Regions from separate parts of the Enterobacter sp. C4G1 genome, predicted to be linked through region 1. Evidence: predicted binding sites of a transcription regulator. Region 1 holds the regulator's gene; each other region holds the start of a gene.

Evidence for each region. Region 1 encodes PhoB, which activates phosphate uptake and scavenging genes when phosphate is short. Its sites were predicted from a motif close to CTGTCATAAAACTGNCNNAT; they were not measured.
Region 2: a site for PhoB is predicted at 2,556-2,575, ahead of kdgR (DNA-binding transcriptional regulator KdgR). Genes of this name have one in related genera too.
Region 3: a site for PhoB is predicted at 1,814-1,833, ahead of glpT (glycerol-3-phosphate transporter). Genes of this name have one in related genera too.

Annotation. Positions count from the first base shown of each region.
Region 1 covers NZ_JBQVVV010000001.1:2,097,102-2,101,340, forward strand. Annotated here, with positions in the region: gene sbcD (exonuclease subunit SbcD) at 1-951, opposite strand, end outside; gene phoB (phosphate response regulator transcription factor PhoB) at 1,139-1,828, shown strand; gene phoR (phosphate regulon sensor histidine kinase PhoR) at 1,850-3,145, shown strand; gene brnQ (branched-chain amino acid transporter carrier protein BrnQ) at 3,555-4,239, shown strand, end outside.
Region 2 covers NZ_JBQVVV010000002.1:1,098,200-1,102,438, forward strand. Annotated here, with positions in the region: gene ACT9TW_RS19230 (MBL fold metallo-hydrolase) at 1-682, opposite strand, end outside; gene ACT9TW_RS19235 (YebO family protein) at 706-993, opposite strand; gene mgrB (PhoP/PhoQ regulator MgrB) at 1,068-1,211, opposite strand; gene ACT9TW_RS19245 (YobH family protein) at 1,372-1,611, shown strand; gene kdgR (DNA-binding transcriptional regulator KdgR) at 1,673-2,464, opposite strand; gene ACT9TW_RS19255 (MFS transporter) at 2,643-4,016, shown strand; gene htpX (protease HtpX) at 4,066-4,239, opposite strand, start outside.
Region 3 covers NZ_JBQVVV010000002.1:1,521,144-1,525,382, forward strand. Annotated here, with positions in the region: gene glpQ (glycerophosphodiester phosphodiesterase) at 1-337, opposite strand, end outside; gene glpT (glycerol-3-phosphate transporter) at 349-1,701, opposite strand; gene glpA (anaerobic glycerol-3-phosphate dehydrogenase subunit A) at 1,957-3,585, shown strand; gene glpB (glycerol-3-phosphate dehydrogenase subunit GlpB) at 3,575-4,239, shown strand, end outside.

The sequences.
Region 1 (4,239 bases):
CAGATATTCATCGGTGGTGATTTCGATATCCAGCCAGACCGGTGGTTCTTGCGCCGCGCCGCGCCACTGCTCAAGCTGAGTGGTGATGGCCGCCAGGTCGCCTTTGAGTACCGCGAGCGGTTGGGTGACCGGAACCTCCAGCGTATCGACGACGCTAAGTTTGCCAGCGGTAAACGTCACCAGATGCACGGATTTGGCTTTGCCCGTCTCGTCAAAACTCAGGGAAATCGGGGAGCCGCAATAGCGAATATGTTCGCTGCCGCCAATCATCTGCGCGCGGTGAATATGCCCCAGAGCGATGTAATCCGCAGGCGGGAAGTTTTGCGCCGGGAAAGCATCGAGTGTGCCGATATAAATGTCACGTACAGCGTCACTTTTACTGGCGCCAACGGTGGTCAGATGCCCGGTGGCAATCACGGGAATCGCCTGTTTACCGCGAAGGGCGCAGGCTGCTTCATACTGCTGGTGGTAGTAGTCGGTTATGCTCTGCAACAGGTGCTGCTGCTTTTCACCGCCGGAAAGCCCGGCCTGGCTCTGAACGATATCTCTCGGACGTAAAAAAGGCACCGGACACAGTACCGCACCCGGCGTCCCGTCGCGTTTTTTCAGGATCTGCGGTGCGTGCCTGGCGCTGGCGACGACCGTCGTGTTGAGGAACGCGAGAATATCGCGGGATTCATTCAGCGTTGCCACGGAGTCGTGGTTACCCGCAACAATCACCAAATGACAGCCGGTTTGCTGTAAGTTAACGACAAAACGGTTATACAGTTCGCGTGCATAGCTTGGCGGTTGCCCGGTATCAAAAATATCCCCGGCAACGATGATGGCATCAACCTGATGCGACTGAGCAGTTTCCAGCAGCCAGTTCAGGAAGGCTTCATGTTCTGCGGCGCGGCTTTTGCTGTAAAAATTTTGACCCAGATGCCAGTCCGAGGTGTGAAGTATGCGCATAACGGTTCCGTGGCAAAAAAATGAGGATAGGATTATAAACTTTCAGAGAACGGAAAATAACCGCTGTAATAAAACAACAGTTTGCCATTTATAGTGGTAATGTTTTTCATAAATCTGTCATAAATCTGACGCATAATGACGCCGCATTACAAACTTGTAACTTAAATAAGATAAGACAGGGCAAAGTATGGCGAGACGTATTCTGGTCGTAGAAGATGAAGCTCCGATCCGTGAAATGGTGTGCTTCGTGCTCGAACAAAATGGCTTTCAGCCGGTAGAAGCTGAAGATTATGACAGCGCGGTGAATCAACTTAACGAACCCTGGCCTGATTTGATTTTGCTTGACTGGATGCTGCCTGGCGGCTCGGGATTGCAGTTCATCAAACACATTAAACGTGAAGCGATGACCCGCGATATTCCGGTTGTCATGCTCACGGCGCGCGGTGAAGAAGAAGATCGTGTGCGCGGTCTGGAAACAGGCGCTGACGATTACATCACTAAACCATTCTCTCCTAAAGAACTGGTCGCCCGTATTAAAGCGGTGATGCGCCGTATTTCGCCGATGGCGGTGGAAGAGGTGATTGAGATGCAGGGCTTAAGTCTTGATCCAACGTCACACCGGGTGATGACCGGCGAAAACCCACTCGATATGGGGCCGACCGAATTCAAGTTGTTGCATTTCTTTATGACCCACCCTGAGCGTGTCTATAGCCGTGAGCAGTTGCTGAATAACGTCTGGGGGACTAACGTCTATGTCGAAGACCGGACGGTTGATGTCCATATTCGCCGCTTGCGTAAAGCGCTGGAACTGAGCGGCCACGATCGTATGGTGCAGACGGTCCGCGGCACGGGTTATCGTTTTTCGACCCGTTTCTGAACAATGACAGGAGTGTGACGCGTGCTGGAACGTCTGTCATGGAAAAGGCTCGTTTTTGAACTCATTCTTTGTTGTATCCCGGCCCTCATTCTGGGGGCATCTGTGGGACACTTGCCGTGGTTTTTACTGGCAGCGGTCACCGGGCTGCTGATCTGGCATTTCTGGAATTTACTGCGCCTTTCCTGGTGGCTGTGGGTTGACCGCAGTATGACGCCTCCGCCGGGAAGCGGAAGCTGGGAGCCGTTACTCTACGGCCTGCACCAGATGCAGATGCGTAATAAAAAGCGCCGTCGTGAGCTGGGTAGCCTGATCAAACGTTTTCGCAGTGGCGCGGAGTCTCTGCCGGATGCGGTGATTCTGACCACCGAAGAAGGGACTATCTTCTGGTGTAATGGCCTGGCGCAACAGCTGCTTGGCCTGCGCTGGCCGGATGATAATGGCCAGAATATCCTTAACCTTCTGCGTTACCCCGAATTTACGCTGTATCTGAAAAAACGCGACTTTACCCGCCCGCATAATCTGAAACTGAACAATGGTCGTCACCTTGAGATCCGAGTGATGCCTTACAGCGACCAGCAGTGGTTAATGGTTGCGCGTGACGTAACGCAGATGCACCAGTTGGAAGGGGCGCGACGTAATTTCTTTGCTAACGTCAGCCACGAGCTGCGCACGCCGTTAACGGTGCTGCAGGGCTATCTGGAGATGATGCAGGAGCAAACGCTGGAAGGGGCGCCACGCGAAAAAGCGCTGCATACCATGCGTGAGCAAACGCACCGGATGGAAGGGCTGGTGAAACAGCTTCTGACGTTATCGAAAATAGAGGCCGCCCCGACGCTTGCGTTGAATGACACTATCGACGTGCCGATGATGCTGCGCGTTGTAGAACGCGAAGCGCAGACCTTGAGCCATAAAAAACATCTACTGACCTTTGAGGTTGATAATGGCCTGAAAGTACTGGGCAGCGAGGATGAGCTGCGTAGCGCCATTTCTAACCTGGTCTATAACGCGGTAAATCACACGCCAGAAGGGACGCATATTGTGGTGCGCTGGCAACATACCCCGACAGGTGCGGAGTTTAGCGTTGAGGACAACGGGCCGGGGATTTCGCCGGAACACCTGCCTCGCCTGACTGAACGCTTCTATCGTGTGGATAAAGCACGCTCGCGACAGACCGGAGGAAGCGGTCTGGGGCTGGCGATTGTGAAACATGCGGTCAATCACCATGAAAGCCGTCTCGATATTCAGAGCACGCTGGGGAAAGGAACCCGTTTCAGTTTCGTTATCCCGGAACGATTAATTGCCAAAAAAATTGCCTGACAACAGGCGTGTCATTTTTCCTTTCCACGGGCCAGCCATTGCTGGCCCGTTTGCTTTGCGGTCAAGTAAAGCCTGAGTGAATTTTATACGCCTGATGCTTTTTTGTTCGCATGATTAGCCATGGGTTTTTCTTATAAATAGCGTATTGTGCTGGTCTGTTTTTTCATGATGGCATATTGTTCTGGTTTTACGATCCCACCTTGCCTTTAAACGTTATAAGCGTTTAAATTGCCCCCCAGATACTGTCAGACCGACTGTATTTGCGTGGTAAATCGAAAAACTATTCTTCTCCACGCCAGGACGGGAGAATATCCCGCTGAAATTGAGCAAATTTTCCGCTGTATTGTCCCGTCAGGGATGGCGAAAATCTCAACGTTTTCAACACCACATCCACAGGCAGTAAGGTTTTATGACCCATCACTTAAAATCGCGTGACATCATCGCGCTGGGCTTTATGACATTTGCGCTGTTCGTTGGCGCAGGCAACATCATTTTCCCTCCAATGGTCGGCTTACAGGCGGGTGAACACGTCTGGACTGCTGCGTTTGGTTTCCTGATTACTGCCGTGGGTCTACCGGTACTGACCATCGTTGCGCTGGCGAAAGTCGGCGGCGGCGTTGATAGCCTCAGCACACCGATCGGTAAAGTGGCTGGCGTTCTGCTGGCGACGGTCTGCTATCTGGCTGTTGGCCCACTGTTTGCGACCCCGCGTACGGCAACGGTCTCTTTTGAAGTGGGGATTGCTCCGCTGACCGGCGACGGTGCGATGCCGCTGTTTATCTACAGCCTGGTGTACTTCGCGATTGTCATTCTGGTTTCTCTTTATCCGGGCAAGCTGCTGGATACCGTGGGGAACTTCCTGGCGCCAATGAAAATTGTGGCGCTGATCGTGCTGGCCGTTGCGGCTATCATCTGGCCGGCTGGCCCTATCAGCGATGCGATGGATGCCTATAAAAATGCGGCGTTCTCCAACGGTTTTGTGAACGGTTATCTGACCATGGATACGCTGGGCGCGATGGTGTTTGGTATCGTTATTGTGAACGCGGCGCGTTCCCGTGGTGTGACCGAAGCGCGTCTGCTGACCCGCTATACCA
Region 2 (4,239 bases), on a different contig from region 1:
TATCACCGCTAAACCAAAAGCGATGATGACGGCTTTCAAATACCCAGCCGCACCAGAGGGAGCGATTTCGGTTCCACGGCGTGCGCATACTCCAGTGCTGCGCGGGTACAGCCGTGAGCGTCATACCCTGCCACGTTATGCTCTGCCACCAGTCGAGTTCAGTCACATTTTTTGCTCCCCGACGACGAAACCAGCTCGCCAGACCTAATGGCACAAACACGTGCAGATCGGGGAAACGACGCAACAGATGACGAACGGTGGCGGCATCGAGGTGATCATAGTGATTATGGGAAATGGCCAGAATATCGAGCTGCGGGAGTTTATCGACAGAGATAACCGGAGGCGTTTTACGCTCGGGCCCAAGAAAAGGAAACGGAGAGGCACGTCGGGAAAAAACGGGATCGGTCAGGATGTAATTCCCGTCCATACGCAATAGCATACTGGCATGGCCCAGCCACCATACGCCATCTTCGGATAACGCGTTAAGGGTTACAGGCTGCCACCACTGCTTAAGAAAGGTGTCATAGCCCGCTGCGGGCGGTTTAGGCAACCCGGCTGATTTACGCTCTTTTCGCCAGCGTTCGACATCTCCCTGCTGATGGCCAGCGGGGAGCGTATTGCGAAAACCAGCGGGGGTGTGATGCTTCAGGGAGGGGTCATACCAGGGATTTTTCCAGACCACAGCCACCTCCCGTGAATCACAGATTAACGTTCAGCCACCAGGCGAATAAAATCGTCTTCTTCTTTATCTTCAACAACCGCTTCTTTTACCGCTTCTTTCTCTTCTGGCTCGTTGGCTTCACACAGACGGCGCAGCAAGGCATTCTGTCGTTTCTGCTGATCGAGCAATGCTTCCAGTAACTCAATTTGCTCGTTTGTACGGGAGCTGGCGCGATTGACGAAAAACCACAGAACCAAACCCACAACCATAATAACCAAAGAGATAACCAGGGACGCCATGCTCAGCAGCCCTGAATTCAGTAACTCACCCATTTCACCACCTCAATAAAAACGTCTATTTTACCACTGGCGCGAAGGAAGGAAATCACCTTGAGAAAAAATGAGTCTTACCACGGAATAAACTTATTGATTGCACAAACGCCACTGAAGAACTGTACATCCTGATCGCACATCACATTGATAGTCTGCGTCCACAACACCACGCATGCTATCAGCACGATAACCAGAATTACCCAGCGTATTTTTTTCACTCCACACTCCGTCTTATGACCTGATGTAACCAGGTTAGCATGGCTATCTTAAACAGGGGCTAACTGTACTGTCATCAAGTACTTTTCGGAATAGTGCACTTGTTTCATTGCGTAAACCCGTTACGCTTAAAGGCATGACAACTAACAAAAAGAGGCAAAGATGCGTTTAATCATTCGCACCATTATTGCACTGGCCATTATCTGGATTGGCCTGTTATTAACCGGATACGGTGTACTTGTGGGAAGCACAGAAAATGCGGCGGGCTTAGGTATTCAGTGTAAGTATGTGACTGCTCGTGGGGTAAGCACGGCACAATACCTGCATTCAGACAGCGGTTTCATTGGGTTAACCAACTGCCCGGTGCTGCGCAAGATGACGGTCGTTATCGATAACGGCTAACATCACAACGGAAATTCATAAAAAACGCCGCGATTACGCGGCGTTTTTATCTTAGCCTGGATTAAAACGGATACTCGTTATAACCCATCTGCTCGGAGATTTTACGCGCAGCGGTATGCAGCATCGCCACATACTCGTGCAGACGTTCTTCAGAGAAACGCAGCGTCGGGAACGAAATACTCAGGCCGGCAATCACCACCCCGAAGCGATCAAACACCGGCACACCGATGCAACGCAAACCTTCTTCCTGCTCTTCGTTATCTTCGCCGTAACCCTGCTCGCGAACCTTATCGAGAACCGTTAACAGCTCATCAGTGCTGGTGATGGTTCGCTCGGTGCTGCGTTTATATTCCACGCCATCGAGGATCTGGGTCACTTCTTCACGATCGCGCCAGGCCAGCAGCACTTTACCGATTGCGGTACTGTACAGCGGGTTACGACGGCCAATGCGCGAATACATGCGCAGGTTGTACATGGAGTCAATTTTGTGGATGTAAACAATGCTGTCTTCATCCAGCGCCCCCAGGTGAACCGTCTCTTTGGTTAAACGAGATAATTCACGCATCTGGATATCGGCGCTGCGAATCAGATCGACGTTCTGGAGCGCGCGGGCACCCAGTTCGAAGAGTTTCAGCGTCAGAGAATATTTTTCAGATTCGCCTTCCTGCGCGACATACCCTAAAGACTTCATGGTTTGCAAAAAGCGATAAACGGTGCTTTTCGACATCATCACACGCTGCGACAACTCTGTAATACCAATTTCACGCTCTTCTCCGAGCGCCTGTAAGATGCCAAACACCTTCAGCACGGAAGAAACAGAATCTGGCTGCTTATCCAAATCTGCGATTGCCATTTATCACCTCATAGAGAGTGTTTTATAAAAATCAGAACCGGTTTTTATTATAAATTCCTGTCATGATACCTGCAATCAATCCCTGTTTACTTCGTTACAAATCTGCGACATAAAACGGAATTAACAATGCTAAAATAGTTACTCTGAGAATAATTTCACGTTGAGCTTTTTATTCCCCATGGAAAAAATCCCTTCTGATGGACTGCCTTTACCCCAGCGGTACGGCGCCATTGCCACCATTATTATCGGTATTTCGATGGCTGTCCTTGACGGTGCAATTGCTAACGTTGCCCTGCCAACCATCGCCAGCGACCTTCATGCCTCACCCGCCAGTTCCATCTGGATTGTGAATGCGTACCAGATAGCGATCGTGGTTTCTCTTCTTTCGCTCTCTTTCCTCGGTGATATGTTTGGCTATCGCCGGGTCTATCAGTGCGGTCTGGTGGTCTTTACGCTCACCTCACTTTTCTGTGCCCTGTCGGATTCCCTGCATACACTTACTCTCGCCCGTATCGCCCAGGGATTTGGCGGCGCAGCACTGATGAGCGTGAATACGGCGCTGATACGCCTTATCTACCCGCAGCGCCATCTGGGTCGCGGCATGGGGATAAACTCCTTTATTGTCGCGGTCTCCTCGGCGGCCGGGCCAACCATTGCCGCTGCAATCCTCTCCGTTGCGTCGTGGCAGTGGCTTTTTGCTATCAACGTGCCGCTGGGCATCATTGCTATCGTCTTTGCCCTGCGCTACCTCCCGGCAAATGGCCCGAAAAACACCATGCCGCGATTCGATTTACCCAGTGCGGTGATGAATGCGCTGACCTTCGGTCTGCTGATCACCGCCCTTAGCGGATTTGCTCAAGGTCAGTCCATCACCTTAATCGCCGCAGAAATTGCCGCGATGCTGGTTATCGGCTTCTTCTTTGTTCGCCGCCAGTTGTCCTTGCCTGTGCCCCTGCTGCCAGTTGATTTGTTACGCATTCCACTGTTTTCACTCTCTATTGGTACGTCAATCTGTTCATTCTGCGCGCAGATGCTGGCGCTGGTATCTCTGCCCTTCTTCTTACAGAGCGTGATTGGCCGTACTGAGGTTGAAACGGGGCTGTTGTTAACCCCGTGGCCGCTGGCCACGATGGTGATGGCACCGTTGGCAGGTTATTTGATTGAGCGGGTTCATGCCGGGCTGTTGGGTGCACTCGGTCTGGTGGTGATGGCAACAGGGCTTTTCGCTCTGGCATTGCTCCCCTCCTCGCCCTCTGACCTGGATATTATCTGGCGAATGATCCTCTGCGGCGCCGGGTTTGGTCTGTTCCAGTCACCGAACAACCACACCATTATCACTTCCGCCCCGCGCCATCGCAGCGGTGGTGCCAGCGGAATGCTGGGTACGGCACGTTTACTTGGACAAAGTACCGGGGCTGCGCTGGTCGCTCTGATGTTTAACCTCGCCGGTCAGAATGGCACACACGTGGCGCTGTTTACCGCCGGGACACTCGCTACCATTGCTGCGATTATCAGCGGGCTTCGCGTCACTCAGCCCGGTGTTCAGGCATAAAAAAAGCCGGGCGGAGTGGCTCCTGCCCGGCTCTTCATCACAAACTGCGTTACTTCAGGTATTCCCCACTACGCAGCGCTTCGATACGTTTATCCAGCGGCGGGTGAGACATAAACAGCTCACTCAACGATTTAGATTTACCGTTGATGCAGAATGCCATCATGCTGGTTGCTTCCTGCGGCTCGTAGCTGGTTTTCAGACGCTGCAACGCGGCAATCATCTT
Region 3 (4,239 bases), on a different contig from region 1:
CGGTAAATTTCAGCGAGCGAATCTCCGCCAGCGTGAAGTCGATGGCGTAATAGCGCCCGTCTTTACGGGCGCGATCCGGGAAACGTTCGGCCACATCTGTCACACGGTCAAGATAGTGGTCATGCAGGACAACCAGTTGGTCGTCCTTCGTCATCACCAGATCCTGCTCCAGGTAATCCGCGCCCTGCGCATAGGCCATCGCTTTCGCCGGCAGCGTGTGTTCCGGCAGGTAGCCGCTCGCGCCACGGTGGGCAATAACAATCTTATCGGCTGCCAGTGCGGAGCCTGTTATCAGACCGGCCAGCAACAGGCCGGTCGCAAGTTGCGTCAATTTCATCGTAATATTCCTTATCGACGACGCGCCAGCACTTCAGCGTGGTGACGTTTTTCACCAATCATCACAACAATCAGCAGCAGTACTGCCAGCACGCTACCGCCAATCATCACCATAAAGCCGCCATCCCAGCCGAAGAAGTCAACGGTATAGCCCACAATGGCGCTCGCCGCGACCGAGCCGCCCAGATAACCAAACAGCCCGGTAAAGCCTGCTGCCGTCCCTGCCGCTTTTTTCGGTGCCAGCTCCAGCGCGTGAAGGCCAATCAGCATCACCGGGCCATAAATCAGGAAGCCAATTACGATCATACAGGCCATATCCACTCCCGGGTTGCCCGGCGGGTTGAGCCAGTAAACCACGGTAGCGATGGTCACCAGGGTCATAAAGAACACGCCCGTGGCACCACGGTTGCCTCTGAACACTTTGTCCGACATCCACCCACACAGCAGCGTGCCTGGGATCCCGGCATATTCATACAGGAAGTAAGCCCAGGAAGATTTATCCAGCGCGAAGTGCTTAACCTCTTTCAGGTAAGTTGGCGACCAGTCGAGGATGCCGTAACGCAGCAGGTAGACAAACACGTTCGCCACTGCGATGTACCACAGCAGTTTATTGGGCAGCACATACTTCATGAAGATCTGTTTCGCCGTCAGCTCTTCTTCGTGTTGCTCGCTGTAATCATCCGGGTAGTCATTTTTATACTCTTCAATCGCTGGCAGACCGCAGGACTGCGGCGTATCGCGCATCAGCGCGAAGGCAAAAATGGCTACCACAATTGCGCCAAAGGCAGGCATGTAGAGCGCGGCTTTCCAGTCGTTGAACCAGGCCATCCCCAGCAGGAACAGCAGCGGCGGAATACCGCCACCCACGTTATGCGCACAGTTCCACACCGACACGATGCCGCCACGTTCTTTCTGCGACCACCAGTGCACCATGGTACGTCCGCACGGCGGCCACCCCATCCCCTGGAACCAGCCGCACAGGAACAGCAGCACAAACATAACGGCAATGCTCGACGTCGCCCATGGCACAAAGCCCATAAACAACATCACTGCGGCCGCCAGAATCAGACCGGCAGGCAAGAAAACGCGCGGATTCGAGCGATCCGACACCGACCCCATAATGAATTTAGAAAAACCGTAGGCAATTGAAATCCCGGACAGCGCGAACCCCAGGTCACCGCGCGAGAAGCCCTGCTCTACCAGATACGGCATGGCGAGCGCAAAGTTCTTACGTACCAGATAGTAAGCCGCGTACCCGAAGAAAATCCCGAGGAAGATTTGCCAACGCAGGCGACGGTAAAGCGGATCGATTTCTGCCTCTGGCAGACGCGCCCGATGCGGGGCAGGTTTGAAGATACTGAGCATGATAGCCTCCGTGGCCGTATTTGAATTTTCAGAGGGTTATCTACCCCCTAACTCCAGAGAGGCGGCGATGTTAAAAAATCACAGTGATTGTTACTGTGAAACAACGCACAGATTGTTACAGAAATATAACAGGATGCGCAAAAAAGCGCATGAAATCACGCTTCACTTTCGATTCTTGCTCGATTATGTTCGAAATCAAACAAACCACAGAATTGATGTGGCTAAATGGTAAAAAAACGAACATGAGGGAAGACAATGACAATTCACGATCCCCGCTATAGCGATGTGATTATCATTGGCGGTGGGGCAACAGGTGCAGGTATCGCACGCGACTGCGCCCTGCGAGGGTTAAATGTGACGCTACTCGAGCGTCACGATATCGCAACGGGCGCAACCGGGCGTAATCATGGTTTGCTGCACAGCGGCGCGCGGTATGCCGTCACAGACGGTGAATCTGCGCGCGAGTGTATTGCCGAAAACCAGATCCTCAAACGCATCGCCCGCCACTGTATTGAACCGACCGATGGCCTGTTCATCACCCTTCCCGAAGATGATCTCGCGTTCCAGCACACCTTTCTTACGGCCTGTACTGCCGCGGGTATTCACGCCGAAGCGATAGATCCCGCCATGGCGCGTCGCCTTGAGCCTTCTGTAAACCCGGCGCTGATGGGTGCTGTTAAAGTCCCCGACGGCACCGTGGATCCGTTTCGTCTCACGGCCGCCAATATGCTGGATGCCCGTGAGCATGGCGCCCGCATCCTGACCGGACATGAAGTCACTGGCCTTATCCGCAAGGGAGATAGCGTGTGCGGCGTGCGGGTGTTTGACCCGCAATATAATGAATACAGCGAACTGTATGCTCCCGTGGTGGTCAATGCGGCGGGGATCTGGGGGCAGCGCATTGCAGAATATGCCGACTTATCCATCCGCATGTTCCCGGCCAAAGGCTCGCTGCTGATCCTCGATCACCGCATCAATAACCATGTCATTAACCGCTGCCGTAAACCGTCTGACGCCGATATTCTGGTGCCGGGTGACACAATCTCGTTGATTGGCACCACCTCAACCCACGTTGACTACAGCGAGATTGATTACAACCGGGTGACCGCCGAAGAGGTCGATATTCTGCTGCGCGAAGGGGAAAAGCTGGCCCCGGTAATGGCCCGCACTCGTATTCTTCGTGCTTATGCTGGTGTACGCCCACTGGTTGCCAGTGATAACGACCCCAGCGGTCGTAACGTCAGCCGTGGCATTGTGCTGCTCGATCACGCACAGCGCGACGGCATGGAAGGCTTTATTACCATCACCGGCGGTAAACTGATGACCTACCGTCTGATGGCGCAGTGGGCCACAGACGCCGTGTGTCGCAAACTGGGCAATACTGAGCCCTGCGTTACCGCAGAGAGGCCCCTCCCTGGATCACAGCAATCCACCGAAAAAACGCTGCAAAAAATCATCTCATTGCCCGCGCCACTGCGTGGGTCTGCGGTCTATCGCCACGGTGACCGGACACCAGCGTGGCTCGGTGAGGGGCGACTTAGCCGAAGCCTGGTGTGCGAGTGCGAGGCGGTGACCGCTGGTGAAGTGCAGTACGCGGTTGAAAACCTGACGGTGAATAACCTGCTCGATTTACGCCGCCGCACGCGCGTCGGCATGGGGACCTGTCAGGGCGAGCTTTGCGCCTGCCGCGCGGCCGGGCTGCTGCAACGTTTTCACGCCACCACCTCAACCCAGTCGCTTGCTCAGCTCAGCGATTTTTTAAACGAACGCTGGAAAGGCATTCAGCCTGTTGCCTGGGGCGATGCCCTGCGCGAAAGCGAATTCACCCGCTGGGTCTACCAGGGGCTTTGCGGTCTGGAGAAGGAACAACACGATGAAATTTGATACGGTTATCGTTGGCGGCGGGCTGGCAGGTGTGCTTTGCGGTATCCGGCTGACACAGCAGGGCCTGCGCTGTGCGATTATTACTCGCGGCCAAAGTGCCCTGCACTTCTCTTCAGGCTCTCTGGATCTGCTGGGCGCGTTGCCTGACGGCTCGCTGGTCCACACGCCGCTAAAAGCCCTCGACAATCTGCCGCCTGAACACCCTTACACCCTGATTGGCGCGCAAAATGTTGCCCGTTTTGCCCATCAAACCGAAACCCTGCTGGCGGCTTGCGGCGCGCGCTTACAGGGCAGCGCCCAGCTCAACCATCAGCGGGTGACGCCGCTCGGCACGCTGCGTAGTGCCTGGCTTAGCCCGGAAGAGGTTCCCGTCGCGCCATTCAAAGCCAGACTCGTGCTGGTGGTGGGTATCAGCGGTTTTCTCGATTTCCAGCCGCATCTTGCTGCGGCCTCGCTTAACCAGCAGGGTATCAGCGCCGACACGGCGGAAATCGAGCTGCCCGAACTGGATGTTCTGCGGGAAAACCCGAGCGAATTTCGGGCGGTCAACATCGCCAGGCTGCTTGATAACGAAGACAAATGGCCGCTGCTGTTTGAAGCGCTTAAACCCCTCAGCGAAAAATACGACACTCTGTTTATGCCCGCCTGCTTTGG